2 regions of the Pseudomonas sp. DY-1 genome follow, and region 1 is predicted to be linked to the other one. Evidence: predicted binding sites of a transcription regulator. Region 1 holds the regulator's gene; the other holds the start of a gene.
The links. Region 1 encodes FliA, which starts transcription of late flagellar genes. Its sites were predicted from a motif close to CTAAAGTTTNNNNNNNNNNNGCCGNTAA; they were not measured.
Positions count from the first base shown of each region.

Region 2: D6Z43_RS13570 (methyl-accepting chemotaxis protein) is a predicted target of FliA. The motif match lies at 7,702-7,729, and genes of this name have one in related genera.

Region 1 is NZ_CP032616.1:271,101-285,805, reverse strand. Features, by position in the region: gene D6Z43_RS01565 (rhodanese-like domain-containing protein) at 1-405, opposite strand, end outside; gene D6Z43_RS01560 (DUF2802 domain-containing protein) at 584-994, opposite strand; gene D6Z43_RS01555 (chemotaxis protein CheW) at 996-1,475, opposite strand; gene D6Z43_RS01550 (CheW domain-containing protein) at 1,568-2,413, opposite strand; gene D6Z43_RS01545 (ParA family protein) at 2,501-3,289, opposite strand; gene motD (flagellar motor protein MotD) at 3,339-4,226, opposite strand; gene D6Z43_RS01535 (flagellar motor protein) at 4,237-4,977, opposite strand; gene D6Z43_RS01530 (chemotaxis response regulator protein-glutamate methylesterase) at 4,994-6,106, opposite strand; gene D6Z43_RS01525 (chemotaxis protein CheA) at 6,151-8,382, opposite strand; gene D6Z43_RS01520 (protein phosphatase CheZ) at 8,397-9,185, opposite strand; gene D6Z43_RS01515 (chemotaxis response regulator CheY) at 9,206-9,580, opposite strand; gene fliA (RNA polymerase sigma factor FliA) at 9,664-10,410, opposite strand; gene fleN (flagellar synthesis regulator FleN) at 10,407-11,240, opposite strand; gene flhF (flagellar biosynthesis protein FlhF) at 11,311-12,660, opposite strand; gene flhA (flagellar biosynthesis protein FlhA) at 12,676-14,705, opposite strand, start outside.
Region 2 is NZ_CP032616.1:2,868,005-2,884,440, reverse strand. Features, by position in the region: gene D6Z43_RS13600 (stage II sporulation protein M) at 1-901, opposite strand, end outside; gene D6Z43_RS13595 (RDD family protein) at 898-1,632, opposite strand; gene sbcB (exodeoxyribonuclease I) at 1,953-3,383, shown strand; gene mvaT (histone-like nucleoid-structuring protein MvaT) at 3,464-3,844, opposite strand; gene purU (formyltetrahydrofolate deformylase) at 4,170-5,021, shown strand; gene D6Z43_RS13575 (CBS domain-containing protein) at 5,070-5,495, shown strand; gene D6Z43_RS13570 (methyl-accepting chemotaxis protein) at 5,743-7,620, opposite strand; gene D6Z43_RS13565 (helicase HerA-like domain-containing protein) at 7,745-9,238, shown strand; gene D6Z43_RS13560 (inorganic phosphate transporter) at 9,351-10,823, opposite strand; gene D6Z43_RS13555 (hypothetical protein) at 10,978-11,175, opposite strand; gene mapR (GntR family transcriptional regulator MpaR) at 11,478-12,899, opposite strand; gene ccoG (cytochrome c oxidase accessory protein CcoG) at 12,981-14,396, opposite strand; gene D6Z43_RS27920 (hypothetical protein) at 14,643-14,816, opposite strand; gene nudE (ADP compounds hydrolase NudE) at 14,861-15,445, opposite strand; gene D6Z43_RS13535 (LuxR C-terminal-related transcriptional regulator) at 15,638-16,436, opposite strand, start outside.

The DNA.
Region 1 (14,705 bases):
CCCCGCCAGTCCCTTACCCTGGGGGAAGTCCTGCAATTGCCACGCAAAGTACCCTTCGCGGAAATAGAACACCTGCCGATAGCCCCAGCTGACGGCCATCTTCACCGCCTGAGCACCGTGGGGGCAGACCTCGCTGTCGCAATAGATCACCAGGGGTATCTGGCGCGGCCATTGTGGCTGGGCCAGGTCACTGAACCGATCGAGCAGGTCAAGGTGCAGGGCGCCATGAATATGGCCCCAGGTCCACTCGCGCGTAGGCCTTACATCGATGAAGATCGCGCCGCGCTCATACAGGTAACGTGCCTGCAACACGTTGACCGTCATTGCGCCCTTTACTTCCATGGGGGCTTCCTGGGCCTGCAGGCAGGACATCAGGCATAACAACAGAACTGGAAGCAGACGCATCGCCGGACCTCCCCGGAGAGAAGCCCCGGAATTTCAGCTTAGGTCAAGCGCATAGCCAAGAATTGGAACGATTGGAACGGACGGCGATAGCGCTAAGAACAGCTCGCGCTAAAGCAGCTGACGGAAAGTGAGGTTGCCCGTGCATGAGTGGTGGCCAGCGCAACCCTCGCTGCCGGTATCAGTCATGCTCCGACTTTGCCTGATGGAGCCTGCTCACCAGTTCGGCTTCGGCCTTGGTCAGCCCACAGGAATGGGTGAGGTCATCGACGCTGGCGCCGAGACCTACCAGACGCGCCGCCTGGGAGAAGGAAAGGCTCGTGGGGTCGCGCTGCTCCATCCGGCTCAGTTTGTCCGGCAGCGGAGCCACTACGCGACGCAGCTCCTGAAGGTCTTCGCCCATACGCACGCTGCCGTCGAAATAGGCTTCGAGACGGCGCCCCAGCTCCTTGATCTTCTGGTCGCGCACTGCGTCGCGCTTGGCCTGCGCCTCCACTTCCTGGCGCAGGCGCTTGGCCAGCCAGTAGCAAGTCGCGCCCAGGCCAGCGCACGCCAGGGCCAGAACCACCGCGAGCAGTGCAATCCAGATCAACTCAGATGCTCTCCAGCTCGGACCACTCTTCCTCGCTCATCATCTTGTCCAACTCGACGAGGATCAGCAGTTCGCCGTTCTTGTTGCAGACGCCCTGGATGAACTTGGCGGATTCGTCGTTACCGACGTTGGGGGCGGTCTCGATCTCCGACTGGCGGAGGTAGACGACCTCGGCCACGCTGTCGACGAGGATGCCCACCACCTGCTTGTCCGCCTCGATGATGACGATGCGGGTGTTATCGGTCACCGGCGCCGGGCCAAGGCCGAAACGCTGGCGGGTGTCGATCACCGTCACCACGTTGCCACGCAGGTTGATGATGCCCAGCACGTAGCTCGGGGCCCCCGGTACCGGAGCGATTTCGGTGTAACGCAGAACTTCCTGCACCTGCATTACGTTGATGCCGTAGGTTTCATTGTCCAGGCGGAAAGTCACCCATTGCAGGATGGGATCTTCGGCACCTTGAGCGGACGATTTCTTCATGTTCCCTAGCCTCTCTTGAGCCACCCTGGGCGGCGTACGCGGGTTAACCCGCTGTTGTGTTCATGGAGCTCCGTACGGCACGGAGCCACCCCTCAATTAAGTGACATGCGCTTGATGGCGCCGCTGGCGATCAGCTCGGCGAGGGCCGAGACGTCCAGCAGCGCACACATGTGTTCGATTACGGTACCGGCCAACCAGGGCCTTTGGCTACGCTGGCTGCGCCATTTGATTTCGTTCGGGTCCAGGCGGATGGAACGGCTGACCTGATGAACCGCCAGCCCCCACTCGTAACCCTGCACCGAAATCACGTACTGCAGGCCCTCGCGGAAGTCGTCACGGTAGCGCTCGGGCATGACCCAGCGCGCGGTATCCAGCACTTTGAGGTTGCCCGCCTGGCACGGCAGTATGCCGAGGAACCAGTCCGGCTGTCCGAACAAGGGCGTCAGCTCCTGACCGGCCAGAGGGTAGATGGAGCCAAGCGACACCAGCGGAACGGCCAGTGTCAGTCCGGCGACATCGAACAGCAGGCACTCGAAAGGTTCTTCACCCCACGCGGGCCGCCCACCGGCAACGAGCGCGGGAACATCTGAATGGAGCGCGCCCGGCATGCCGAGCTCTACCAGCGGCTCGACGCGCGCCTGCGCGAGTTCCGGCGCGGTCACAACCTCAGCCGGCACAAGCACTTCGGGCTCCAGGACCAGCAGCGGCTCTACTTCCAACTCCGGCGCAACCGGGATCGGAGTAGCCAGCGGCGCCGGCGCTGCCTCCAGCACGTGAGTCAGGCGTGCGTCACGTACCTGTTCTTCCAGCACCGCGGCTTCGAACTCTTCCCGGCTGATGCTTTCCGCCAGCTCGACTGAAGCCTCTTGCAACAGCGCATCCAGGTAGGACTGCAGAGCCAGTTGCGGGCGGGTGGCTGTGGCGAGAGGACGACTCATGTTGGGAACCCACGGAATTGATCTGTAGAGCCTATCGGCAGGCGGCACACTTCACTTGAGCTCCAGCAGTCGGCGTTGCAGCGCATCTCAGGCCACCTGGGTGGCCAGTTGCTGGCTGAGCAGGTGCTTGAGCAAAGCGCGGTAGGCAATCACGCCGCGGCTGTTGGAGTCGTACTGCGACGGCGTGACGCCGGCGCGACTGGCATCGCGCAGTCGGGTATCCACCGGAATGTAGGCCTGCCAGAGATTCTCCGGGTAGTTGTTGCGCAGCACTTTGAGGGTATTGAGCGACGCCTGGGTCCGACGGTCGAACAGCGTCGGCACGATGGTGTAGGGCAGAGCCTGCTTGCGCGAGCGGTTGATCATGCTCAGCGTGCTGACCATGCGTTCCAGGCCCTTCACTGCAAGGAATTCGGTCTGCACCGGAATCACCAGCTGCTGGCTGGCCGCCAGGGCGTTGACCATCAGCACCCCGAGCAGCGGCGGGCTGTCGATGATGGCGTGGTCGAACTGCTGCCAGAGCTGCGCCAGGCTCTTGGCGATCACCAGACCGAGGCCATTCTGCCCCGGCGATTGGCGCTCGAGGGTCGCAAGTGCGGTACTGGACGGTAGCAGCGAGATGCGCTCGTTGCTGGTCTGCAGCAGCAGCTCGCGCGGCAAACCATCGGGCACGCTGCCCTGGTTGAGGAACAGGTCGAAGCAGCTGTGTTCCAGCGTGTCCGGATCATGCCCGAAATAGCTGGTCATCGACCCGTGGGGGTCGAGGTCAACCACCACGACGCGCTTGCCGGCATCGGCCAGCAGACCTGCCAGGGCGATGGACGTGGTGGTCTTGCCGACTCCACCTTTTTGGTTGGCTACTGCCCAGACTCTCATCTTCTTCATCCTCCCGGCTGCGCTGATGCGCCGAGACTTTCAACCTGCCCTATGGGGCAGGTGACGGGGAATTGACGGCACCCGCTGCAGGGGCCTGTGCTGGCGCTGCTGGTGCAGGTTGCGTGCCAGCCCTCTGCAGCGCGGCATCCGGCTTGGCATTGGCGCTACCGACGCCGCTGACACTGCGGCGCACATCGAGATTGCGGGAGATCACCAGCACCACGCGCCGATTGCGCGCGCGCCCTTCGGCCGTGGCGTTATCCGCAACCGGCTGGAACTCACCATAGCCCACCGCTGCCAGGCGGCGGGGCGCCAAACCGTCCATGGCCAGCATGCGCACGATGCTGGCGGCACGCGCCGTGGAAAGCTCCCAATTGGAGGGGAACTGCGAGGTGGCAATGGGCAGGTTGTCAGTGAAACCTTCGACGTGAACAGGATTGTCGTAGGGCGCCAGAATCCTGGCGACTTTCTCGATCAAGGTGAAAGCCACGTCATTGGGAACGGCGTCACCACTGGGAAACAGCAGACTGGAGTTCATCTCGATCTCCACCCAGAGTTCGTTACCGCGCACATTCAACTGCTCGGATTTGATCAAGTCGCCGAAGGCATCGCGTACGCTCTGGGCGATCTCTTGCAGCGGATCGGCACCCGGATCGTCGATCGAGCTCTGGCTACGCTCGCTCTCTTCCACCATGCTGCGGTCAGGCTCGGTGGTACGCGGCTTTTCCTCGCCTACCGGGATCGGCTTGATCGAGCGGTCGGGCTGGTTGAACACGCCGACCAAGGTTTCCGAAAGGATCTTGTACTTGCCCTCGTTGATCGAGGAGATGGAGTACATCACCACGAAGAAGGCGAACAGCAGAGTGATGAAGTCCGCGTAGGACACCAGCCAGCGTTCGTGATTCTCATGTTCTTCCTGATGCCGCCTGCGCGCCATGGCCCGTTCCTCAATCCATGAAGCCTTGCAGCTTGAGTTCGATCGATCGCGGGTTCTCGCCTTCGGCGATGGAGAGGATGCCCTCCAGCAGCATTTCGCGGTAACGCGACTGGCGAATGGCGATGGACTTCAGCTTGTTGCCGATGGGCAGAAGCAGCAGGTTGGCGAAACCGACGCCGTAGATGGTAGCGACGAAGGCCACCGCTATACCGCCCCCCAGTTGGCTGGGGTCTGCCAGGTTGCCCATTACGTGGATCAGGCCCATGACGGCACCGATGATGCCGATGGTGGGTGCGTAGCCGCCCATGCTCTCGAATACCTTGGCAGCTTGCAGGTCGCGCCCCTCCTGGGTGAAGAGATCAACCTCGAGGATGCTGCGGATGGATTCCGGTTCTGCGCCATCCACCAGCAGTTGCAGGCCCTTGCGAGCGAATGGGTCGGGTTCGCTGTCGGCGACCGGTTCCAGGCCCAGCAAGCCCTCCTTGCGCGCGGTCATGCTCCAGTTCACCACACGAGTGATGCCACCGGCGAGGTCCACTTGGGGTGGAAAGAGAATCCAGCGGAAGATGGCCAGCGCTCGCTTGAAGATGCTCATGGGCGTCTGCAGGAAAGCCGCGCCCAGGGTGCCACCCAGAACGATGAGTGCCGCAGGTCCGTTGAGCAGGGCTGCGGCATGGCCGCCTTCGAGGTAATTGCCGCCGATGATGGCGACGAAGGCCAGGATTACCCCGATGAGGCTCAGTACATCCATTACCTGGGTTTCTCCATTACATGCACGCCTCGACCAGGTGGCGGCCAATATCGTCCAGGCCATAGACCGCATCGGCCAGGTTGGCCTTCACCACTGCCATGGGCATGCCGTAGATCACGCAGCTGGCTTCATCCTGTGCCCATATCTGGCTGCCGCCCTGCTTGAGCAGGCGCGCACCTTCGCGACCATCGGCGCCCATGCCGGTCAGCACCACCGCCAGGACCTTGTCATTGTAGGCCTTGGCAGCCGAGCCAAAGGTGATGTCCACGCAGGGCTTGTAGTTCAGGCGCTCGTCGCCGGGGAGGATGCGCACCACGCCACGCGTGTCGACCATCATCTGCTTGCCACCGGGTGCGAGCAGGGCCAGGCCCGGACGCAGGACGTCACCATCCTCCGCTTCCTTGACGGTAATCCGGCAAAGCTTGTCCAGACGTTCGGCAAAAGCCTTGGTGAAGGCCGCCGGCATGTGCTGGACCAATACCAGGGGGGCCGGAAAATTGGCCGGCAGCTGGGTGAGTACACGTTGCAGGGCAACCGGCCCGCCGGTGGAGGTGCCAATCGCCACCAACCGGTAGGCCTTACGCTTTGGGGCGGCGGAGGCTGCCGGCGTTGCCGGTGCAGCATGGCTGGGCTGCGCCGGGGCATGAGCCGGGCGCGCCGGGATGCTGGCGGCAGCTGCCGGGGCCGCATAAGCCGGTTGCGCCGGGGCACTGAAGCTGCTGTAGCGGCGGTTGCTGCGAGCGATGCTGTGCACTTTCTCGCAAAGCAGTTGCTTGACCTTCTCGGGGGTGCGCGAGATGTCCTCGAAATTCTTCGGCAGGAAATCCACCGCGCCAGCATCCAGGGCATCGAGAGTGACGCGGGCGCCTTCGTGGGTCAGCGAGGAGAACATCATGACCGGCGTCGGGCAGCGCTGCATGATGTGCCGCACTGCGGTGATGCCGTCCATCATCGGCATCTCGTAATCCATGGTGATGACATCGGGTTTGAGCGCCAGTGCCTGGTCAATGGCTTCGCGGCCATTGGTGGCAGTGCCCACCACCTGGATATTGGGGTCGGAAGAAAGAATTTCCGTGACGCGGCGGCGGAAGAACCCGGAGTCATCCACCACCAGAACCTTGACTGCCATAAGAAAAAAGCTCCTAGCGGGCGGCCGTTCCCGGCCACCCCAGATCAACCACGGCGTGCGTAATGCTTGAGCATGCTCGGCACGTCGAGGATCAGTGCGATACGGCCGTCGCCGGTAATGGTGGCGCCGGACATGCCCGGCGTTCCCTGGAGCATCTTGCCCAGTGGCTTGATCACCACTTCTTCCTGACCCACCAGTTGGTCGACCACGAAGCCAATGCGTTGGGTGCCCACGGAAAGGATCACAACGTGGCCCTCCCCCTGCTCCTCAACGGCGGCATCTCGCACCAGCCAGCGTTTGAGGTAGAAGAGCGGCAGGGCCTTGTCGCGGACGATCACGACTTCCTGGCCGTCCACCACGTTGGTGCGCGACAGGTCCAGGTGGAAGATCTCGTTGACGTTCACCAGCGGGAAGGCGAAAGCCTGGTTGCCCAGCATCACCATCAGCGTCGGCATGATCGCCAGGGTCAGCGGGACCTTGATGACGATCTTCGAGCCCGAGCCCTTCTGAGAGAACACGTTCACCGTGCCGTTGAGCTGGGAAATCTTGGTCTTCACCACGTCCATGCCGACGCCGCGGCCAGACACATCGGAAATCTCGGTCTTGGTTGAGAAGCCCGGGGCGAAGATCAGGTTGTAGCACTCCAGCTCAGTCAGGCGTTCGGCGGCATCCTTGTCCAGCAGCCCCTTCTCCACGGCCTTGGCGCGAAGTACGGCCGCATCCATGCCCTTGCCGTCGTCGGTGATCATCAGAAGGATGTGGTCGCCTTCCTGCTCGGCAGAGAGGACAACGCGGCCAGTGCGCGGCTTGCCAGCGGCCTCGCGCTCTTCGGGCGATTCGATGCCGTGGTCGACGGCGTTGCGCACCAGGTGCACCAGCGGATCGGCCAGGGCTTCGACCAGGTTCTTGTCCAGGTCGGTTTCCTCGCCCACCAGCTCGAGGTTGATTTCCTTCTTCAGGTTTCGCGCCAGGTCACGAACCAGCCGCGGGAAACGGCCGAAGACTTTCTTGATCGGCTGCATCCGCGTTTTCATCACCGCGGTCTGCAGGTCGGCGGTGACCACGTCCAGGTTGGACACGGCCTTGGCCATGGACTCGTCGCCGCTGTTGGAGCCCAGGCGTACCAGACGGTTACGCACCAGTACCAGCTCGCCGACCATGTTCATGATCTCGTCCAGGCGCGCGGTATCCACCCGTACGGTGGTTTCCGCCTCACTGGCCACTGCGGGACCGGCAGCGCCATTACCAGCGGCGGCAGGTGCAGCGGACTGACGAGGTGCCGAGGCCGGCTCGGTCTTGGCAGCGGGTCTGGCAACTGGAGCTGGAGCAGCGACGGGGGAAGGACGGCTGACAGCGGGGGTCGCGGCCGGCTCTTCAGTAGCACCGTTGAACTTGCCCTTGCCGTGCAACTGATCGAGCAGCGCTTCGAACTCGTCATCGGTGATGTTTTCACCGCTCGCTGGTACGTCCGGTACGACGGGAGCGGCCGGGGCGATGGCAGCGACTTCAGCGGCGCCATTGAACTTGCCCTTGCCATGCAGCTGGTCCAGCAGGTCCTCGAACTCGTCGTCAGAAATTTCGTCGCCCGCGCCAGCACTCGCCAGGGCGCTCACCGGGGTGCTGGCCGCAACGGCGGCTTCCGGTTCAACCGCAGCTACGAACTTGCCCTTGCCGTGCAACTGGTCGAGCAGCGCTTCGAATTCGTCGTCAGTGATTTCATCGGCAGTGGCTGCAACCGGCTCAGCGGCACCACCAGCGTTATCGCCCAGCGCGTCGAGCAACTGCTCGAACTCGCTGTCGGTGATATCGGCTTTCGCTTCGACGGGAGCCGACTCCACGATCACCGAAGCAGGAGCTACCGAAGAAGCAACCACGGGCTCGGCGCCTGCCGGCTCAGCGAGACGCGACAAGGCAGCCAGCAGTTCCCGAGTCGCAGGCGTCGGTTCGCTGCGCTCACGTACTTCGCGGAACATTTCATTGACCGTGTCCAGGGCCTGAAGCACCACGTCCATCAGCTCGGCATCCACGCGGCGCTCGCCCTTGCGCAGGATGTCGAAAACGTTCTCGGCGATGTGGCAGCACTCCACCAGCGCATTGAGCTGGAGGAAGCCAGCTCCGCCTTTCACGGTATGGAAACCACGGAAAATCGCGTTGAGCAGGTCCATGTCGTCCGGGCGGCTTTCCAGCTCGACCAGCTGCTCGGACAGTTGCTCCAGAATCTCGCCGGCCTCTACCAGGAAGTCCTGGAGGATTTCTTCATCGGCGTCGAAGCTCATAAGTGGAGTGCTCCCTAAAACCCAAGGCTGGATAGCAGATCGTCGACGTCGTCCTGTCCGGACACTACGTCCTCACGTATATCGGCATGGATCTGCGGACCTTCACCCCTGGAAGGATTTTTTTGTTGTTCCAGCTCAACGCGCAGCGCGTCGTGGTCGTGCTCGATGCCGGCGTAGCGATCTACCTGGCTGGCCATCATCACCAGCTTGACCAGGTTGCTCTCCACTTCGGTAACCAGCTGGGTCACGCGCTTGATCACCTGGCCGGTGAGGTCCTGGTAGTCCTGCGCGAGCAGAATGTCGTTGAGCTTGCCGGACAGCGCATCGGTATCGCGCTGGCTGCGGGCGAGGAACTGCTCGATGCGGCGGGCCAGGTCACGGAATCCGTCCGCACCGATTTCCCGACGCATGAAGCGGCTCCATTCCTCACCCAGCTTCTGGGCTTCGTCGCTCAGGCCGTTGAGCAGTGGCGCGCTTTCCTCCACCAGATCCATGGTGCGGTTGGCGGCCTTCTCGGTCATTTGCACCACATAGGAAAGACGGTCAGTCGCATCGGCGATCTGCGACATTTCCTGGGCATGGGGCAGATGCGGGTCGATCTGGAAGTTGACGATGGCGTTGTGCAACTCACGAGTGAGCTTGCCGACTTCCTGGTAGAGGCCGCGATCACGGACGTGATTGAGTTCGTGGATGAGTTGCACGGCGTCGGTGAAGTTGCCTTTCTCGAGGCTATCCACCAATTCCCGCGCACGGACTTTCAGGGTCGACTCGAAGTCTCCCAGCAGGTGTTCTTTCTGGTCCATGGTGCCCTCGCGGCTGACATTCAGCCGTTGACCCGCTCGAAGATCTTCTCGATTTTTTCTTTCAGGACCTGGGCAGTGAAAGGCTTGACCACATAGCCGTTCACACCGGCCTGAGCCGCTTCGATGATCTGGTCGCGCTTGGCCTCGGCAGTCACCATCAGGACCGGCAGGTGCTTAAGGCGCTCATCGGCGCGTACCGCGCGCAGCAGATCGATACCGGTCATGCCAGGCATGTTCCAGTCGGTCACGAGGAAGTCGAAGTTTCCGCTGTGCAGCATCGGCAGGGCGGTGGTGCCGTCGTCCGCTTCGGCGGTATTGGTGAATCCCAAGTCGCGCAAGAGGTTCTTGATGATGCGTCTCATCGTCGAGAAATCATCAACGATGAGGATTTTCATGTTCTTGTCCAAGTCGACCTCCGTACAGTCTCAAACGCCCCTCTTGCCGGGGACGCCATTCAAATCCGAAAGCGGTGTACCGCTCAGCGCGCGCGCCATTCGCCCAGCCGTGCGCGCAGACGTGCCGCGCACTGGCTATGCAACTGGCTGACTCGCGACTCGCTGACCCCCAGCACTTCACCGATTTCCTTCAAGTTCAGTTCTTCGTCGTAATACAGCGCCAGCACCAGGCGCTCACGCTCCGGCAGGTTCGCGATGGCATCAGCCAGCGCGGCCTGGAAACGATCTTCTTCCAGATCATGGGAAGGCGAGAATTGGGTGACACCGGCGTCCTCGTGCACGCCGCCCTGCTCGCCGTCCTGCAACAGGTCGTCGAAGCTGAACAGGCGGCTGCCCAAGGTGTCGCTCAGGATGCCGTAGTAGTCTTCGAGACTCAATCCAAGTTCGGCAGCAACTTCCTGATCTTTAGCGTCACGGCCAGTTCTGGCCTCGATGGTGCGGATCGCATCACTCACCATGCGCGTATTGCGATGCACCGAGCGCGGCGCCCAGTCGCCCTTGCGGACTTCGTCGAGCATGGCCCCGCGGATGCGGATGCCGGCGTAGGTTTCGAAGCTGGCGCCCTTGCTACCGTCGTATTTCTTCGAGGCCTCGAGCAACCCGATCATCCCGGACTGCATCAAGTCTTCCACCTGAACGCTGGCCGGCAGGCGCGCGAGCAGGTGATAGGCGATGCGCTTGACCAGGGGGGCATAGCGCTCGATCAACTGATGTTGCGAATCCCTTGCCTGTGCCTTGCCGTACATACGCAGCCCCGTGGCGGGTGTCATACAGGGGTTTCCGCAGACGGCTGCCGGACCAGCCGCTCGACGAAGAACTCCAGGTGGCCCCGCGGATTGGCCGGTAGCGGCCAGCTGTCGACCTTCTGCGCGATGGCCTTGAAGGCCAGGGAGCACTTCGAACGCGGGAAGGCTTCATAGACCGCGCGCTGCTTCTGCACGGCCTTGCGCACCGACTCGTCGTAGGGCACGGCACCCACGTACTGCAGGGCGACGTCGAGGAAACGGTCGGTAACCTTGGTCAGTTTGGCGAACAGGTTGCGCCCTTCCTGCGGGCTGTGGGCCATGTTGGCCAGCACGCGGAAGCGGTTCATGCCGTAATCGCGGTTGAGCAGCTTGATCAGCGCGTAGGCGTCGGTGATGGAAGTCGGTTCGTCGCAGACGACCACTATCACTTCCTGCGCTGCCCGGACGAAGCTGACCACGGAATCGCCGATGCCGGCGGCGGTGTCGATCACCAGCACATCGAGGTTGTCGCTGATTTCACTGAATGCCTGGATCAGGCCGGCGTGCTGCATGGGCGAAAGCTGCACCATGCTCTGGGTGCCGGAGGCGGCCGGGACGATACGAATGCCCCCCGGTCCCTGCAACAGCACGTCGCGCAGGTCGCATTCGCCATTGATCACATCGGCCAGGGTGCGCTTGGCGGTGAGGCCGAGCAGGACGTCGACGTTGGCCAGGCCGAGGTCGGCGTCCAGCAACATGACGCGACGGCCAAGATCAGCCAGGGCCAGCGAGAGGTTCACGGACACGTTGGTCTTGCCGACGCCGCCCTTGCCGCCGGTCACCGCGATCACCTGTACGGGATGCATACTACCCATTTCAAATACCTTGCCTTAGGGGCCAGTTGGCGGTCCAGCACCGCCCCCCGAGGAGGCGGTTCACAATTCTTCAACCGGCGCGGCGCGCCGGATTCTGGTAAAGCCCGGCGAACAGGTCAGCCATGGCTTCTTCACTCGGGTCCTCCGGAGCCTGGAGGCTGACCGCACGGCTCACCAGTTGGTGGCTGCGGGGAACCTGCAGATCATCCGGGATTCGCGGGCCGTCGGCCAGATAGGCTACCGGGAGATGCTGGCCGATAGCCAGCCCCAAAACCTCGCCCAGGCTGGCCGCTTCGTCCGCCTTGGTAATGATGCAACCGACCAGGCCGCAACGCTTGTAGCTGTGATAGGCAGCCTTGAGCACCTGGCTCTGACTGGTGGCCGCCATCACCAGGTAATTCTTCGCGTTTATCGCACGGCTGGCCAGTGCTTCGAGCTGCATGGTCAGGGCCGGATCGTTGACCGGCAGACCGGCGGTATCGATCAGCACCACGCGCTTGCGGGCCAAGGGAGCCACAGCCTGGGTCAGGGACTGGCCAGGATCGACCAGGGTCACCGGCACATTGAGGATTCGGCCCAGGGTCTTGATCTGCTCCTGAGCACCGATGCGGAAGCTGTCCATGCTCACCAGGGCGACGTTTTGCGCGCCGTACTTAAGCACGTAGCGAGCAGCCATCTTGGCCAGGGTGGTGGTCTTGCCCATGCCGGCCGGACCGACCAGGGCGATCACCCCGCCCTCTTCCAGCGGTTCGGTCTGCGGGGTGCGAATGGCGTGGGACAGGTGCGCCAGCAGCATGCGCCAAGCCTGACGCGGCTCGCTGACCTTGGCCACCTTGTCCAGCAGGGCCCGGGCCAGTTCGGCCGGCAGCCCCATGCGTTGCAGGCGGCGCCAGAGGCTGGCCTGCTGAGGGCGGCGGCTCTGCATCTGGCCCCAGGCGATGGAGCCGAGTTGCACTTCAATCAGTTCGCGCAGGCCGCTCAGCTCGAAACGCATGGCATCCAGGGCAGCCTGATCCACGGCAGCGGGCTTGGGCGCGCTGACGGGCTCCGCGGCGCGGGGGACTGCGCGCGGACGACTCATGGCGGCGGCCAGGGCGGATTCCGGCAGTTCGGATTCGATGGCGGTCAGCGGCTCGCCGGCGAACAATTGACGGTCCTTGCCGGCGTCAGCCTGGGCACGCGTGGTCAGCTCAGCCTGGGCTTCGGCGATGCGCGCCTGGGTCTTGCGCAATTCCGCCTCGAGGGCCGGGTTCGGCCTGCTCGGGGCTGCTGCCGGCATTGGGTAGTCCAGCGCCGCGGTCAGCTCGACACCGCCGGCGACACGGCGGTTACCGATGATGGCGGCATCCGCGCCCAGTTCATCACGCACCAGCTTCATGGCTTGACGCATATCGGCGGCGAAGAAACGTTTGACCTGCATGGCCGTTGACCTCGGTTAGTTCTGCCCCACAGTGGCAACTATGGTGACCTGCTTGTTGTCCGGTATTTCCTGGTAGGCCAGTACGTGCATGGTTGGCACGGCGAGCCTTGCGAAGCGCGACATCATCGCCCGGATCGGCCCAGCCACCAGCAGGATCGCCTGCTTGCCGAGCATCTCCTGGCGCTGCGCCGCTTCCACCAGGGAACGTTGCAGCTTCTCGGCCATTCCGGGTTCGAGGAGAACGCCATCTTCCGAACCCTGTCCGGCCTTCTGCAGGCTATTCAGCAATATCTGTTCCAACCTGGGTTCCAGAGTGATCACAGGCAGCTCCGGCTCTAGTCCCACAATGCTTTGCACGATTGCGCGGGCCAACGAGACGCGGACGGCAGCCACCAGCGCGGCGGGATCTTGACTCTTGGGCGCCATGTTTGCGATGGCTTCGGCGATGGTGCGGATGTCACGCACCGGCACCTGCTCCTGCAGCAGGGCCTGAAGTACCTTGAGCAGGGTCGAAAGCGACACCATGCCCGGCACCAGCTCTTCGGCCAGGCGCGGCGAACTCTTGGACAGGTTCTGCATCAGTTGCTGGACTTCTTCGTGACCCAGCAGCTCATGGGCATGTTTGTGCAGCACCTGGTTCAGGTGAGTGGCGACCACGGTGCTGGCATCGACCACGGTGTAGCCGAGCGACTGCGCCTGGTCGCGCTGGCTGGCGTCAATCCACACGGCCTCCAGACCGAACGCCGGATCCTTGGCGGCGACACCATTGAGGGTGCCGAACACCTGGCCGGGGTTGATCGCCAACTCGCGGTCCGGATAGACCTCCGCTTCAGCCACGCTTACCCCCATCAGCGTCAGCCGATAGGCGTTGGGCAGCAGGTCGAGGTTGTCGCGGATATGCACCGAGGGCATCAGGAAGCCCATTTCCTGAGAGAGCTTCTTGCGAACACCCTTGATCCTCGCCAACAACTGGCCGCCCTGGTTGCGATCCACCAGCGGAATCAGGCGGTAGCCCACCTCCAGCCCCACGAGATCAACCGGAATCACATCGTCCCAGCCCAGTTCCTTGGTTTCCTGGGCACGCTGGGCCGGCAGCAGCTCCTGCTGACGTTGTTCTTCCTTCACAGCCTGATCCTTGACCTGCTTCTGCCGATGCCAGATCCACCAGGCACCGCCGCCAGCCACAAGACCCAGACCGATGAAGGAGACGTGCGGCATGCCCGGCACCAGACCCATGGCAATAAGGATGGTGGCGGACACCGCCAGCGCCTTGGGCGAGGCGAACATCTGGCGATTGACCTGCTGACCCATGTCTTCGGAGGAAGACACTCGGGTCACCATGATGGCCGCAGCGGTAGATAGCAGCAGCGACGGAATCTGCGCCACCAGACCGTCACCGATGGTCAGCAGCGAGTAGATGCGGCCGGCGTCACTGAAGCTCAGGCCATGCTGCAGCATGCCGATGGCCATGCCGCCAATGAGGTTGATGAAGAGAATCAGCAGGCCGGCGATGGCATCGCCGCGCACGAACTTGCTCGCGCCGTCCATGGAACCGTAGAAGTCGGCTTCCTGGGAAACCTCGGAGCGGCGCTTCTTGGCCTCGGCCTGGTCGATGAGGCCGGCGTTGAGGTCGGCGTCGATGGCCATCTGCTTGCCGGGCATGGCGTCCAGGGTGAAACGCGCACTCACCTCGGAGATGCGCCCGGCACCCTTGGTGACCACCACGAAGTTGATGATCATCAAGATCGCGAAGACCACGGCACCGACGACGTAATTGCCGCCCACCACGACATCGCCGAAGGCCTGGATCACCTTGCCCGCGGCGTCATGACCGTCCTGGCCGTGGAGCAGCACCACGCGGGTGGAGGCGACGTTCAACGCCAGGCGCAACAGGGTGGCGACCAGCAGAATGGTCGGGAAAACCGCGAAATCCAGGGGACGCAGGGCATAGACGCTGACCAGCAGCACCACGATCGACAGGGCAATGTTGAAGGTGAAGAACACGTCGAGCAGGAACGGCGGCACCGGCAGGGTCATCATGCCCA
Region 2 (16,436 bases), 2.6 Mb from region 1:
ATTTCACCTGGGGCGTGACCAGGGTCATGGAGGACCAATAGGCTTCGATGAAAGCAGCGATCACCAGCAGCAGTATCACTCCGGCTACCAGCTGTACGCTGCGTGCACCGGCCAGGCGCAGCGCTTCGCCGCGGGGCAGACGGCCTGGCGCGAGCAGGGCCCAGCCCAGTTGCAGGCCGGCGGCACCGGCGAAGGCGATGGCGGTGAGTTCGAACGCACCGTGACCGATGACGAAGGACCAGAAGGTTTCGCCGAAGCCGATCTGAGTCAGGTGCCCGGCCACCGCACCTATGTGGAGGCCGTTGAACAAAAGGAAGAACAGGCTACCGACGCCGAAGAGCAGGCCGCCTGCGTAAGTCTGAAAGGCGATGCCGATGTTGTTCATGATGTAGTGGCCGAACATCATCCAGTCGTCCCCGGAGTCTCGTTCGCTCATGGGGCCGATGCGTCGGGCGTCAGGGTCGTACATGGACTCCATCGACGACACCTGCTCCGGATCCAGCACGCTGTAGACCAGATCCGGCCAGTTGTGCACCAGCAGGCCCATCAACAGCAGGCTGCCATAGAACAGCAGGCAGGCGGCAGCGATGCTGCGCCACTGGCTGCGCACCAGGCGCGGGAATCCGCCCAGCAGGAAGCCCAGCAGGCGCGCGCCGAGGTGGCTGCGATGGCGGTAGAACTGCTGGTGGCCGCGCATGGCCAGTCGGTGCAGGTGCTCCACCAGGTGGCTGCTATAACCGCGCTCCTGGGCCAGCGCCAGCTGTTGGCAGACCTGCCTGTAGTCGGCGGAGAAGCTTTCGCAGGCGCGAGCATCGGCCTTGCCACGTTCGAGGCGATCGAGCAGATCGGCGAAGGCTTTCCAGCCAGCCTGATGCTGGCGTTCGAAGAGATTCTGTTTCATGGCGTGCTCGATCCCAGCAGACCACGGGCGATGCCGTTGATGCGGGCTTGGGCCTGTTGCGGCATCACGTTCAGCGGCGCGGCGAGGATGCCGGCGAGTTCAGCGCGGCGGGCCGGTGACAAGTCGGCCTGGCGTTCGGCGAATCCCAGCAGGGCGCGCTGGTCGGCGAGGGTCAGGTCGAATGGTGCGCGCTCAGGCTCGGCATCTGGTAGTTCGGGACGCTGGGTCTTCTCGTCGCGATAGACCACCAGGCTGCCGGCGGCGATATCACCCAGGCGCTTGAACGTTGGATGCAGGAGGCAGCTGAGGGCGCCCAGGGTATAGGCGAAGGGCAGCAGATCGACGAAGCGCAACAGGTTTCGCACCAGGGAGGCGGACCAGCCAATGGGAGTACCGTCGTCATGCACGACACGCAGCCCCATTATCTGCTTGCCGGGCGAGCGGCCCTGATTGAGTACTTCGAACAGCACCATGTACCACCAGTTGAGCAGGAACATGAGGATCAGGCCGAGGCCGAAACCGAGTTGTCCGAGCAGGGCCAGGGCAATGAACAGCACCAGCATGATGGCGCCACGAATGGCCAGGTCGATGGCATAGGCAAGAGCGCGTGGCAACAGGCCGGCCGGACGCAGAATCAGGTCGATGCCTTCCGGTGTTTCCACCTGGTAGCGGGTGTCCAGCGGTTGGGCCTGGGAGTCGGCAGGTTGGGGACTGGCTCGGTTTGCGGGCATCGGCTGGGCGCCAAGGGGAAAGCCAGATGCTAGCGAGCGGCCGGTATCCAGGCAACCTGGCCGAGAAGACTCAGCCCGCATGCTGTGAAAGATTTGGAGTTTTCGACGGAGCGCATGGCACGCAGGTGCGTGCGCGAAGTGCGAGAGGCACGGGCATGGGGCAGTCCTTGGCGGGGGGCGATCGTCCAGTGGCGGCGATTCTAGGCACGCCGGAAACCGCCCAGCAAGTCGTTGGATGGCGAAGTTTCACCGCCCGTTCAGCGCCTTTGCCATACACGTCCCGGTGATAGACTGCCCAGCTCACGAACAAGGGGGACGCCGTGACTTCCAGCATTTTCTGGCACGACTACGAAACCACCGGCATCAACCCGCGGTGCGACCGGCCACTGCAGGTAGCCGGAATTCGGACTGACGAGGCGCTCAACGAGATCGGCGAGCCGATCAACCTCTACTGCAAGCCCAGCGATGACATCCTGCCCCATCCGGCCGCTTGCCTGGTCACCGGCATCCTGCCCGCTACCCTGGCGGCGAAAGGGTTGGGCGAAGCCGAGTTCATGCATCGGGTACATGCCGAATTGGCCCTGCCAGGAACCTGCGGCGCCGGCTACAACACCCTGCGCTTCGATGATGAAGTCACCCGCTACAGCCTCTATCGCAACTTCTATGATCCTTACGCTCGCGAGTGGCAGGGCGGTAACAGCCGCTGGGATCTGATCGACCTGGTACGTACTGCCTATGCACTGCGTCCAGAGGGCATCGAGTGGCCGCAACAGGACGGTCGCGTCAGCCTGCGGCTGGAGCTGCTCACTGCGGCCAACGGCATCGACCATGGTCAGGCCCACGATGCACTTTCCGACGTCCGCGCGACCATTGCCCTGGCACGCCTCCTGCGCGAGCGCCAGCCGAAGCTGTTCGACTATCTCTACCAGCTGCGCAGCAAGCACAAGGTCCAGGAGCAGGTGCGGCTGCTGCAACCTCTGGTGCACATCTCCGGGCGCTTCTCCGGTGAGCGACATTACCTGGCAGTGGTGCTACCCCTTGCCTGGCATCCGCGCAACCGCAACGCGCTGATCGTGTTGGACCTGCAGTCGGAGCCGGGCCCGCTGCTCGAACTGGATGCGGAAGTGCTGCGCCAGCGCCTCTATACCCGACGCGATGACCTGGCTGAAGGCGAACTGCCGGTGCCACTGAAATTGCTGCATATCAATCGTTGTCCGGTAGTCGCTCCCCTAGCGGTGCTGCGCGAAGCTGATCGGCAGCGCCTGGGCGTTGATCTGGAACTCTGCCAACGTCGTGCCGCGTTGCTCACCGAGCAGGCTGTCATCTGGCAAGAGAAGTTGCCGGTTATTTATGCGGAAGAGGAATTCTCTTCGCCGGATGATCCGGAGCAGCAATTGTATGACGGATTCCTCGGTGACCGTGATCGTCGCCTGTGTGAACAAGTGCGGCTCGCCGATCCGCAACGTTTGTCTCGCGAGAATTGGCCGTTCGATGACCCGCGCCTGCCTGAGTTGCTGTTCCGTTACCGTGCAAGAAACTTCCCTGAAACTTTGTCGGAATCCGACCGCTCACGATGGGAGGCGTTTTGCAGGAATCGGCTGAATAGCCCGGAATTCGGGGCGCCTAATACCATGGAGAGTTTTTTCAAGGCGCTGGATGAGTTCCAGCTCAAAGCTGATCCGGCACAACAGGTGGTGTTGCTGGAGTGGCGTCGATATGCCACGGAACTGCGGCATCGCTATCAGTTGTGAAAACGCCCCGGGTACTTCCGGGGTTTACCCGCGCCAATAAAAAACGCCAGCAGATGCTGGCGTTCTTTATTGCTGAAGGCTTAGCCCAGGATGGTGGCCCAGCTTTCAACGGTGTCAGCGCCCCACTTGGCTTTCCACTCTTTCAGAGTCTTGTGGTTGCCGCCTTTGGTTTCGATGACTTCACCGGTGTTCGGGTTTTTGTACTGCTTGACCTTGCGGGCGCGCTTGCTGCCGGTGGCAGAAGCTTTCGCGGCGCGCGGGGCCTTGGTGGAGCGGGCATCGGGATCGAGCAGGGCAATGATGTCGCGCAGGGACTTCTGATATTCGCCCATCAGAGTGCGCAGTTTGCCTTCGAACTCAAGTTCTTTTTTCAGCTTGTCGTCCTGGGACAGGTTCTTCAGGCGCTCCTGGAGCTCCTTGATGGCTTCTTCCGTTGCCCGGTATTCGTTGATCAGCGACATGTCGGCGTCCCTTGTTGGAATCGTACGTTGACTTGCGATTGCGAAGTGTCATCAATAATAGACAGCGATTATCTGCAAGTAAATAAGCAGGAAAACTTTTGTACGCATTGTCGGCGACTTCTTCTTTCATACTAGTCCGCCGGTCGCTCAAGTGCGTAATTGCGCTTCGTACACTCGCTATATCGATGTCCGCTTACGCCCCTTAGTTGTGCGTCGCGCTTTTTTTACGATGGCCGGCAATCCGCTGTAACCCACGTGGTTACTGAAGTTTTTGCGCGTAGTGGCTAGAATGGCCGCCTTTGTGAAGTCTCTGGAGTGTTCCCAAATGCGCACATTTCGTCTGGTGATTGCCTGTCCGGACGGCGTCGGCATCGTAGCCAAGGTCAGTAACTTCCTGGCTACCTACAACGGCTGGATTACCGAGGCCAGCCATCATTCGGATAATCAGAGCGGCTGGTTCTTCATGCGCCATGAAATCCGTGCCGATTCCCTGCCTTTCGATCTGGATGGTTTCCGCCAGGCGTTCGCGCCCATAGCCCGTGAGTTCGCCATGGACTGGCGGGTGACCGACTCCGAAGTGAAGAAGCGCGTCGTGCTGATGGCCAGTCGCGAGTCCCACTGCCTGGCCGACTTGCTGCACCGCTGGCACAGCGGTGAGCTGGATTGCGAGATACCCTGCGTGATCGCCAACCACGATGACCTGCGCAGCATGGTGGAGTGGCACGGCATTCCTTATTTCCACGTACCGGTGGATGCGAAGAACAAGCAGCCGGCCTTCGATGAGGTTTCGCGCCTGGTGGAGGAGCACAATGCCGATACCGTCGTGCTTGCCCGCTACATGCAGATTCTCCCGCCGGAACTCTGCCAGCGTTATGCCCATCAGGTGATCAACATTCACCACAGCTTCCTGCCGTCCTTCGTGGGGGCCAAGCCTTACCACCAGGCTTCACTGCGTGGTGTGAAGCTGATCGGCGCCACGTGCCACTACGTCACTGAAGAGCTGGATGCCGGCCCGATCATCGAACAGGACGTGGTGCGAGTGACCCATCGCGACAGCGTTGAAGACATGGTTCGCTTCGGCAAGGACGTGGAGAAGATGGTGCTGTCCCGTGGACTACGCTATCACCTTGAAGACCGGGTACTGGTGCACGACAACAAGACCGTCGTGTTCAACTGACGACCTTGGCGGGCATCCGCTCCGGTCAACCGGAACAGGAGCCCGCCCATGCTCAAATCCATAAAGGTGCGCGACTACATGACCCGCCACCTGGTGACCTTCAGGCCCGACACCGATCTTCTCCTCGCCATCGAGCGGCTACTGGAGCATCGGGTATCTGGTGCGCCCGTGGTGGACTCGCAGGGCCACCTTATTGGCATGCTCTCGGAGGGCGATTGCCTGCGCGGCATACTTTCCGGCGCGTATTACGAAGCGGCGATTGGCAATGTCGGCGGATATATGTCCACCCAAGTGGAGAGCGTTTCGCCCGAAGCCGACATCATTGATGTCTGCCAGCGCTTCCTGCGCGACAAGCGACGGCGTTTTCCAGTAGTCGAGGAGGGGGTTCTGGTCGGCCAGATCAGTCGCCGCGATGTGCTGCGCGCGGTGAAGGGCTTTGCTCAGCATGACCCTGAACAACCACCGGAAGTCTGAGGATCGCTGCCATGGCTGACCCACGTGACCGAGCAACCTCCAGTCCGCCGCCTACGCTCGGCGAAGGCTGCGTGCGGCGTTATGACCCCCGATGAGCTGAGCGAGGAAAACGGCACCGAGTTCCCAGGGGCCGCCGAGTTGTGGCGAAAGACGCAGGAAGAGGAAGAAGAAGCGAAGAAGGCGCCATAGGGCGCCTTCTTCGTTTGGGGCGTTAATCGCCCTCTCTCCGAAGAGGAGAGAGTTGGGGTCAGATCCGGAAGCTGCCCACCAGTTGTTGCAGACGCGCAGCCTGCTGGTCGAGGTCGGCACAGGCGCGCAGGGTGGCCTGGAGGTTTTCCACGCCTTCCTGGTTGAGGGTGTTGATCTCGGTGATGTCCATGTTCAGCGAGTCGACCACGGCGGTCTGTTCCTCGGTGGCGGTGGCCACCGACTGGTTCATGCCGTCGATCTCGCCGATGCGATGGGTCACGCTGCCCAGGCGCTCGCCGGCCTGGTTGGCGATTTCCACGCTCTGCTCGCTGTAGCGCTGGCTCTCGGTCATGGTGGTGACCGCTTCGCGGGCGCCGACCTGCAGTTCCTCGATCATCTGCTGGATTTCCTGCGCCGACTCCTGGGTGCGATGCGCCAGGTTGCGCACTTCATCGGCCACCACGGCGAAACCACGGCCGGCTTCCCCGGCGCGGGCGGCCTCGATGGCGGCGTTGAGTGCCAGCAGGTTGGTCTGTTCGGAAATGCCTTTGATCACTTCGAGGATTTGGCCGATGTTCACCGTCTTGCTGTTCAGCGTCTCGATGTTGCCGCAGGAGGCGCGGATCTTCCCGGACAGTTCGTTCATCGCGGAAATGGTGCGCTCCACCACCTGACGGCCATCCTCGGCGAGGGTGCGTGCGGAGGACGCCTGGTGCGAGGCATCGGCGGCGTTGCGGGCGATTTCCTGGGCGGCGGCGCCCAGTTCATTGATCGCCGCGGCGACGCTGTTGGTGCGGTTGGCCTGCTCGTCGGAGTTGCTCATGGACGAGTTGGAGGCGTTGAGCACGAGCTTGGCCACCTGGTTCACCTGATTGGTGGCCGAGGACACTTCGCGGATGGAGCCGTGGATACGCTCGACGAAGCGGTTGAAAGCACTGGCCAGTTCGCCGAACTCATCCTGGGTATGGATCGCCAGGCGGCGAGTCAGGTCGCCTTCACCCTGGGCGATGTCCTGCATGGCGCGACCCATGATGTGCAAGGGCTGCATCAGCACACGGATCAGCATGCCGAGCAGGATCATGATGATCACCACTGCGATCACGGTGGCAATGATGGCCGATGCACGGAACTCGCTGAGCATGCTGTAGGCCTTGTCTTTGTCCACCGAGACACCGATGTACCAGTTAACAGAAGGCAGGCCCTTTACCGGGGCGAAAGTGAGGATGCGGGTGCTGCCATCCAGTTCGACTTCGCTGAAACCGGTGCTGATGGCAGGCGTGTTCTGCGGATAGATGTCCCGCAGGCTTTTCATCACCATGTCCTTGTTCGGATGCACCAGGATCTTGCCGTCGGAACTAACCAGGAAGGCGTAGCCCATGCCGTCGAAGTCCAGCGCGTTGATGATCTGCACCAGCGTCTGCAGGCTCAGGTCGCCACCGGCTACGCCGAGGGACTGGACCGGTGTGGCAATGGTCATGATCAGCTGGCCGGTGGCTGCGTCCACATAGGGTTCGGTGAGGGTGGTGCCGCCAGCGCTCTTGGCGCCCTGGTACCAGGGACGGGTGCGCGGGTCGTAGCCCTCAGGCATTGCGCTGTCCGGGCGCATGGTGAATTGCCCGTCCTGGGTACCGAAATAGGTGAACGCAAATGTCGAGCTCAGTGCCCGCTGTTGCAGCAACGCAGGTACGGCCTCAGGTGAAGAGTTGGCAGCCAGGGATTCGGCCACGCTTTCCACCAGCAGAATCCGGCCCGATAGCCAGTTCTGGATATTGCTGGCGGTGACATCGCCCATTTCCTGCAGGTAGTTTTCCAAATCGTCTCGGAGCGCATTCCTTTGCAAGTAATCGTTGTACAGGGTGAACAGCGAGAAGGCTGCAATGACCACCAGCGAGGCGGCGAGCAGAATCTTGTGGCTGAACCTGAGGTTTTTGATCATGTTTGCTTGCGTCCGGTTGGGTCAGGCACCAGTCTTTATGGCACGCGAGTGCTGAAAAACTGAGTAGAAACGTCGGTTTATATATCGGCGGGAATCAATGAAAGCTTTAACCGAGGAAGGCGAAATGCCCGATCAAAGTTCCCTGGTTCTCGGCGCTGGCCCACAGGGCAATGCCGTATCCCAGGCCATGAAACTGGCCAATCGCCACGGGCTGATCGCTGGCGCCACTGGCACCGGCAAGACCGTGACCCTCCAGCATCTGGCCGAAGTCTTCAGCGATGCCGGTGTGGCGGTGTTCGCGGCGGATATCAAAGGTGATCTGTGCGGTCTTGGCGCAATGGGCAACCCCCAGGGCAAGGTGGCCGAGCGCATCGCCTCCATGCCCTGGCTGGGCCACCGGCCCCAGGCCTACCCGGTAACGCTCTGGGACGTTGCCGGGCAGTCCGGCCATCCGCTGCGTACCACGCTCAGCGAGATGGGGCCGCTGCTGCTGGGTAACCTGCTGGAACTGACCGACAGCCAGCAGGCCGCGCTCTATGCAGCCTTCCAGGTGGCTGATCGTGAGGGTCTGCTGCTGCTCGACCTGAAGGATCTGAAAGCCCTGCTCAACCACCTCAAGGATCACCCGGAGCTGCTGGGAGAGGACCGCGCCCTGTTCGCGGGTTCCTCTGCCCAGGCACTCCTGCGGCGCCTGGCCACCCTGGAACAGCAGGGCGCCGAGGCACTGTTCGGGGAGCCGGCACTGCAACTGGAGGACATCCTCCAGCCGGATCGAGACGGCCGTGGGCGCATCCATCTGCTGGATGCCAGTCGTCTCGTCCATGAGGCTCCCAAGGTGTACGCCACTTTCCTGCTCTGGCTGCTGGCCGAACTTTTCGAGCAACTGCCCGAGCGTGGCGATGCCGACAAACCGGTGCTGGCGCTGTTCTTCGATGAAGCGCATCTGCTCTTCACAGGTACCCCGAAGGCCCTCCAGGAGCGCCTGGAGCAAGTGGTGAGACTGATTCGTTCCAAGGGCGTTGGCGTGTACTTCGTCACCCAATCCCCCAGCGATCTGCCGGATGATGTGCTGGCGCAGCTCGGCTTGCGCATCCAGCATGGCCTGCGCGCTTTCACCGCCAAGGAACAGAAGTCGCTACGCGCAGTGGCCGATGGTTTCCGCCCCAACCCGGCGTTCGACGCGTTGGCTGTGCTCACTGAACTGGGTATCGGCGAGGCCCTGGTGGGCACCCTGGAAGAAAAGGGCACGCCGGCCATGGTCCAGCGCGTAGCCATCGCTCCGCCGCAGTCGCGAATCGGTCCGTTGAATGACAGCGAACGCGCCGCACTGGTGCGGAGTTCGCCCCAGGCCGGTCGTTACGATAAGCCGATCGATCGCGAGTCCGCCTATGAAATGCTCACCGCCCGCGCAGCCCAGGCGCCCGTCGAAGAGCCGGAGCAGACGGGCGGCAAGGCTTCGGCCAGCCAGCCTGGCGTGGGAGACCTCGCCGGTGAGCTGCTGGGTTCCTTCGCCAGCCAGGCGATGAAGACGGCGGTGCGCCAGGCGGCCAATCAGCTCGGCCGGCAACTGGTGCGCGGCCTGATGGGATCGTTGCTGGGTAGTAGCAAGCGCCGTTGAAGGGAACTCATTGTGGGAGCGAATTTACTCGCGAATGAATTCGCTCCCGTAGTTGAAGAATCAGGAACGAAAAAGGGCGCCACAAGGCGCCCGTTTTTCATGCTCGTCCGAATCAGACGATGAAGGTGATGGCCAGCCAGAAGAGGGCGGCGGACAACACGATCGTAGTCGGCAGGGTGAGTACCCAGGCCATCAGGATGTTGCGCACGGTACCGCCTTGCAGGCCGCTCTTGTTGGCGACCATGGTGCCGGCGACTCCGGACGACAGCACGTGGGTGGTGGACACCGGCAGGCTGTAGACGTTGGCCAGGCCGATGGCGCAGGCAGCGGTGATCTGCGCGCTCATGCCCTGTGCGTAGGTCATGCCGTGCTTGCCGATCTTTTCACCGACGGTGCGCACCACACGCTTCCAGCCCACCATGGTGCCGATGCCGAGCGCCAGGGCCACGGCCAGGATCACCCAGAACGGCGCGTACTCGGTGGTGGCGGTCAGGTCCTTGCGCAGCTTCTCCAGGTCGGCCTTTTCACGGGCCGGCAGCTCGGAAAGCTTGCCCACTTTCTTCGCGGTGTCGTCCAGGCAGAGCAGGTAGCGGCGTACTTCCACGCGGGTTTCGTCGCTCAGGTCCCGGTAGTTGGCAACGCCGTTAAGCTTGTCCAGCAGGGCGGCGATGGTCGGCTCGGTCTGCTTCGGATCGCAGCGATAGAGCTGCGGCATCTCGCTGCCATTGCTCTTGCCCAGGGCCAGCATTTCACCAAGGGTGTTGGTATGACGCTGGTAGAACTGGCTCAGGTGGGTTGCTGCGTCGCGGGTACGCTCGATCTGGTAGGTGGTGCTGTTCAGGTCCAGGACGAACTTGGCCGGCACGATACCGATCAGCACCAGCATGATCAGGCCAACACCTTTCTGGCCGTCGTTGGAACCGTGCACGAAGCTCACAGCCATTGCGGAAAGCACCAGTACCAGGCGGTTCCAGAAGGGCGGGTGCTTCTTCTCGTCAAGTTCCTTACGGGTTTCCGGCGTCTTGTGCATCTTCGACAGCGGATACAGCCATTTCAGGCTGAGCAGTACCAGGGCGGCGACCAGGAAGCCCGCTGCCGGCGAGAAGATCAGCGACAGGCCGATGTCGATGGCCTTGCCCCAGTTCACGCCTTCGGCCAGCGGCACATCGGTGAGCACCGCGTTGGCCAGACCGACACCGAGGATCGAACCGATCAGGGTGTGGGAGCTGGAGGCCGGAATACCGAAGTACCAAGTGCCCAGGTTCCAGGCGATGGCCGCGGTGAGCAGGCTGAACACCATGGCCAGGCCATGGCCGGTATTGACGTTGATCAGCAGTTCCACAGGCAGCAGGTGGACGATGGCATAGGCCACGCCGACGCCGCCCAGCAACACACCGAGGAAGTTGAAGACTCCCGAGAGGAACACCGCCCGGTAGGGCGACATGGCCTTGGTGTAGATGACAGTGGCCACCGCGTTGGCGGTGTCATGGAAACCGTTGATGAACTCGAAGGTCAGGACGAATGCCAGGGCGAGACAGAGGCTCAGCACCAGCCAGGCATCTAGCCCGCTGAAGAGATCGAACATGAAAGTTGTGTGACTGGCTCATGAAGGGGCCGCGATTATGCCAGAAAACCGGTCGTCGCCCAGACCCGGGCGTCGAGCGGTCCCTGGTATCCCTGGCAGAAGTTGTCGCAAATCAATACGAAAGTTCCCTCGGCTGGCCGGGTGCGACAATTTGTCAGGGTTCCTCTCTGAGCTCTTTCTCGATCTTCTCCAACTCTTTTTCGAAGCTCTTGTCGAGCAGGCTGGGCTTCTTGCGCCAGGGCTTGCGTTCGGGGTCCCTTTGCGCGGCATAGGTGGTTACTTCGCCGCCGTATACATCCTTGTAACGTTGCGCCTGGCGCTCGAGTTCGGCGCGCAGTTCGTCTTTCGTCACGTGGTTAATCCGTTTCTCTGATTAATGGTCTTCAGCTGCAGCGGGCGATCTAGAGGCGTCTGCCTCCTAAGCGTCGGTCACCCGATAGAGACCGTCGTAGCGGTCTTCTTGTAGGACAATGTTCGGTTCTCGCAACTACTGGGGACTTACCTACGCACTACGGAAAGACCCTGCGAATGTTCTGGGAATAGAAGTCGATTTCTGTAAAGGCCCAGACGGAACATTCCCGAGTATAACAAGCAAACGGGAAAGCTCCATTATTGGAGTTCCCGTTCGAGTGAGAGATATCTGCGTTTGCGGAATCAGGAGTTGCCTAGTAGAGACCTGATTATCCTGCCGAGAGTTTCCATTGCCTGTTCACTGGAATTGCTCCAGGGATGGCCATAGTTGAGGCGGGCGCAATGGCCGAAACGCCGTGTTGCCGAAAAAATCGGCCCCGGCGCGATGCTGATGCCCTGCGCCAGGGCGAGCTGGAACAGGCGCAGTGAATCCACCTGTTCGGGGAATTCCAGCCAGAGGAAGTAGCCACCTTCCGGGCGGCTGACGCGGGTCTCCTCGGGGAAGTGCCGTGCCACCGCCGCAAGCATCGCATTGCGCTGGCTTTCCAGGGCATAGCGCAACTTGCGCAGGTGGCGGTCATAGCCGCCATGTTGCAGGTAGTCGGCGATGGCGGCCTGGGCCGGCACCGAGGCGGAGATGCTGGTCATCAGCTTCAGTCGCTCGATCTGTCCGGCGAAGCGTCCGCCTGACACCCAGCCCACCCGGTAGCCGGGAGCCAGGCTCTTGGAGAAGGAACTGCAATGCATCACCAGGCCTTCGCTGTCGAAGGCTTTGACCGGCTTGGGTGCGTGCTGGCCGAAGTACAGCTCGGCGTAGACGTCGTCTTCGATCATCGGTACCTGATGTTTGGCCAGCAGGGCCGCCAGTTGGCGCTTTTTGTCTTCGGAAAGACTTGCCCCCAGAGGGTTCTGGAAGTTGCTCATGAACCAGCAGGCCTTGATCGGCAGCCGCTCCAGGCTGTCTTCCAGCACTTGCAGGTCGATGCCATCGCGTGGGTGGACGGGGATTTCCACTGCTTTCAGCTTCAGCCGTTCGAGCACCTGGAGGCTCGCATAGAAGGCCGGTGCCTCGATGGCGACGAGATCGCCTGGACGCGCCACCACCTGCAGGCAGAGGTTCAGCGCTTCCAGTGCGCCATTGCAGATCACCAACTCCTCGATGGGCAACGGCAGGCCGCCGACCATGTAGCGCAAGGCGATCTGCCGACGCAGGGCATGGTTGCCCGGCGTCATGTCGGACACCGTCGAGCGCGGGTCCATCTCCCGCACCGCGTGAGCCATGGAGCGGGCCAGGCGTTGCAGGGGGAACAGTTCCGGGCTGGGGAAGGCCGAGCCGAAAGGCACGGTGTCCGGGTCTTTGATGGAGCTGAGTACCGAGAACACCAGTTCGCTGACGTCCACCTCGGTGGTCGCGGCTTCCCTCGGCCCGGGCTGGGGCTCCGGAAGCGGGCGGCGCACGTGCTCGCAGACAAAGTAACCGGAGCGTGCACGGGCCATGATCAGCCCGCGACTCTCCAGTAAGTAATAGGCCTGGAACACGGTGGAAGCGCTCACACCGTAGGTGCGGCTGGCGTGGCGCACCGAGGGCACTTTCTGTCCCGGGGCAAGCACCCCGGTGCGGATCAGTTCGGCGATCTCGTCGGCGAATTTCTCGTAGCGCTTCATCTTTTCCTGGTTGGGCAGCGGCCAGTTGGTGCCCAACTCTAAGCGCTCGGCGCGTGCGCCGCCATGATCCCAGGCCATGCTTCAGCGCCTCGGACTGACGAAGGTACTGTTGGCGCTGGTCTCGGTGGTCGGGTCGTCCAGGCTGCGTACTACGAAACGCAGCGGGCGAGAACCGGCCGGGCCGCTATCGTCGGTGTGCGCCACCGAGACCGGTAGCGAGAGAATCTCGCCAGCGCCGATGCTTACCTGATGCTCGCCTTGCAGGCGGAAACCAGGGGCATCCGCCAGCTCCACCACATAGCGCTGCTCCCGCTGGGTCTTGTTGATCAGCTTGAGGTTGTAGATGTTCTCGATCTCGCCGACGGCGTTCTCGCGGAACATGCCGCGGTCCTTGATCACGTCGACCGACAGTTGTGGACGAGTCGCACCCAGCCAGAAGAGAGCGATGATCATCAGCATCAGGGCGATGGCATAGCCGATCAGTCGCGGGCGCAGCAGGTGGGTCTTGCCACCTTCCAGCGCGCGCTCCGAGCTGTAGCCCACCAGGCCGCGGGCGTAACCCATGCGATCCATGATCGAGTCGCAGGCGTCGATGCAGGCGGCGCAGCCGATGCAGGCGATCTGCAGGCCGTCGCGAATATCGATGCCGGTGGGGCAGACCTGCACGCACATCTGGCAATCGATGCAATCCCCCAGACCCTGGGTTTTCGGGTCGCTGCCTTTCTTGCGCGGGCCACGGGACTCGCCGCGAGTGGCATCGTAAGAGACGATCAGCGTGTCCTTGTCGAACATCACGCTCTGGAAGCGGGCGTAGGGGCACATGTGGATGCACACCTGCTCGCGCATCCAGCCTGCATTTATATAGGTGGCGGCGGTGAAGAAGATCACCCAGAACAGCGCAGTCCCGCCGACCTCCCAGGTCGCCAGGTTCGCCACCAGATCGCGTACCGGGGTGAAGTAGCCGACGAAGGTAATGGCAGTAGCCAGGCTGATGGCGAGCCAGAGACCGTGCTTGGCGGAGCGGCGCAGCAACTTGCCGGCGCTCCAGGGCGCGGCGGCCAGCTTGATGCGCTGGTTGCGGTCGCCCTCGGTGATCTGCTCGCACCACATGAAGATCCAGGTCCAGACGCTCTGCGGGCAGGTGTAGCCGCACCAGACGCGACCGGCGAATACCGTGATGAAGAACAGGCCGAAGGCGCAAATGATCAGCAGCCCCGAGAGCAGGATGAAATCCTGGGGCCAGAACGTAGCGCCGAAGATATAGAACTTGCTGTCTTCCAGGCTCCACAGCACCGCCTGGCGACCGTCCCAGTCGAGCCACAGGGTGCCGAAGAAGAGCAGGCACAGCAGGCCCGCGCCGAGGCGGCGCAGGTCACGGTAGAAACCGGTGAAGCTACGTGTGTGGACAGGTCCGTTGGAGGCAGAAAGGGGTTTGCTTGCTATCGGCGGCAGGTTAGGGGTGACCTCTATTACCTGCGCTGGAATTCTCTCGCTCATGATCAGTGCCCATCAGGCTGTTACGGCGAGACGGACTATAGGAATGCACTGATGGGCAAAACAGATTCAGATCAGCCGGTAAAAACCATATCAGATTGGCCATAAGGGGACGCCAGGCCGCAAGGCGCGTGGCATGGGCACCTTGCGACGGAATGCGTTGCAGCTGTGCGACATCCAGTCGCGGGCCGTTGGGGGAGTCCAGCGCCGTGCGTGATTCTGATCCGCACGGACGCCCGGGCTGTACTGTCAATGCAACATCGAACCGATGCTTGCCACCGGTATGGCGCAGCTTGGGTAAGCGGGCGGACAGTACTGGGTCACGGCCAGAGGTTGTGGCAGGGGGCGCATCAGTATTGCGGCGTAGGCAGCACCGAAGGCGCAGATGATGACGGCGAGAAACAGCTTTCTTCTTGTTTTCATGGTCATGCCTCTGCAACGGAGGGACATCTTGTTATGGGGCAAGACTAGGAACCGCTGCGACAAACCGCCTCGTCCGAATGGACTAGATGCTGGGACGAACTGCTGAGTGCCATGAAGAGCGCGGCAATGGCGCGCGCTTCCTGCAGCTCACCCGACGCCACCAGTGCCGGCAGCCGTGACAGGGGTACCTGCATGACCTCCAGGGGTTCCGGTTCATCGCCTGTGGCCATGCAAGGTTGCAGCTCCTCCGCCAGCACCACGCTGCAGCTATGGCACAGGTGCCCGGGAGCCAGGGTCAGTACGCCCAGCTCGCGGAGGCGTCCGGCGCGTAGGCCGACTTCCTCCATCAGTTCGCGATTAGCAGCTTGCAGCATGGTTTCGCCGGGCTCGACACCGCCCTTGGGCAGGCCAAGCACGCGTTGTTCGACGCCGACGGCATATTCGCGAACCAGCAGCACGTGGTGGGGATCGGGCAGGGCCACCACCAGTACCGATTGATAGCCGGAACCGCGCAGACGCTCGTACACCCGCTGCTGGCCGTTGGCGAACTCCAGGTGCAGGGCTTCGATCTGGAACCAGTCGCTCCTGGCCAGCAGTTCGGTTTTGACGATAGTGGGCAGGCTGCGCATGGCGGGCTCCCGTGGCGGACCCAATAGAGCGTCGCGCGCATCGGTGCTAAGGGCATCGTCTGGATGGACTAAGTCACAGCCAGGGCGCAGGGCTGCGGGTGGTGCTGTAGGAGCCAGCTTGCTGGCGAACGGCCGCGAGCGGGAGTGTTCGCGAGCAAGCTCGCTCCTACGAAAGGGCATGGGCCCGACCGCTCACCCCAGCGTCGCCACGCTGCGCAGAATCAGTCGTACCAACATGGTCTGGCGCGTCACTCCGGTCTTGGAGAAGGTGGAGCGCAGGTGCGCCCGTGCCGTGTTGCGGCTGATGCCCAGGGCGTCGGAGGCCTCATCCAGGGTCAGGCCGTTGGCCAGCAGCATGGCCAGTTGGGCTTCGGCCGGGGTCAGGTCGAACAGTGCCTTGACGATCTCTTGGGGTGCGCTGGATTCCTGTTCCGGATCGCTGATGAAGATCACTACCGACGGGCACTGCTTGCCTTCGTTCCAGGCCGACAGCGGCACCGAACGCACGATGATGCCGAGGTCCGACTTGCCGGACGGCCGCTGCACCCGCAAGGCCTCTACCACCGATGGCAGGTTGTTTTTCTGCGATTGCAGGGCCTGCTTGACCAGACGGCGGAACTCCTGGGTATCCCGTGGGTTGCCCACCTGCAAACCATCGTTGACCAGCTTGAGGCCGTCCTTGTCCTGCAGAAGGCGTTCGGCCACCCGGTTCGTCTGCAGCACCTTGCCGTCCTCGTCGAGGATGATGGTGCCCACGGCGAGCTGGTCCACCGCGCCGGCGTACAGGTTGCGCTCGGTCTCGATGCGGTTGAGCTGCATGTGGATCTTGATCGAGCGTTCCAGGTGCGGGATGAACTGTGCCACCAGCGCCTTGTCGTCTTCAGTGAATTCCGCGTCCTCGCGGCCCCGGCTGACGCGGATGCGGCATTGCGCACCGTCACTGGTCCGGATATCGGCGCCGAGGATGTGGAACACCCCCACTGGCTCCAGG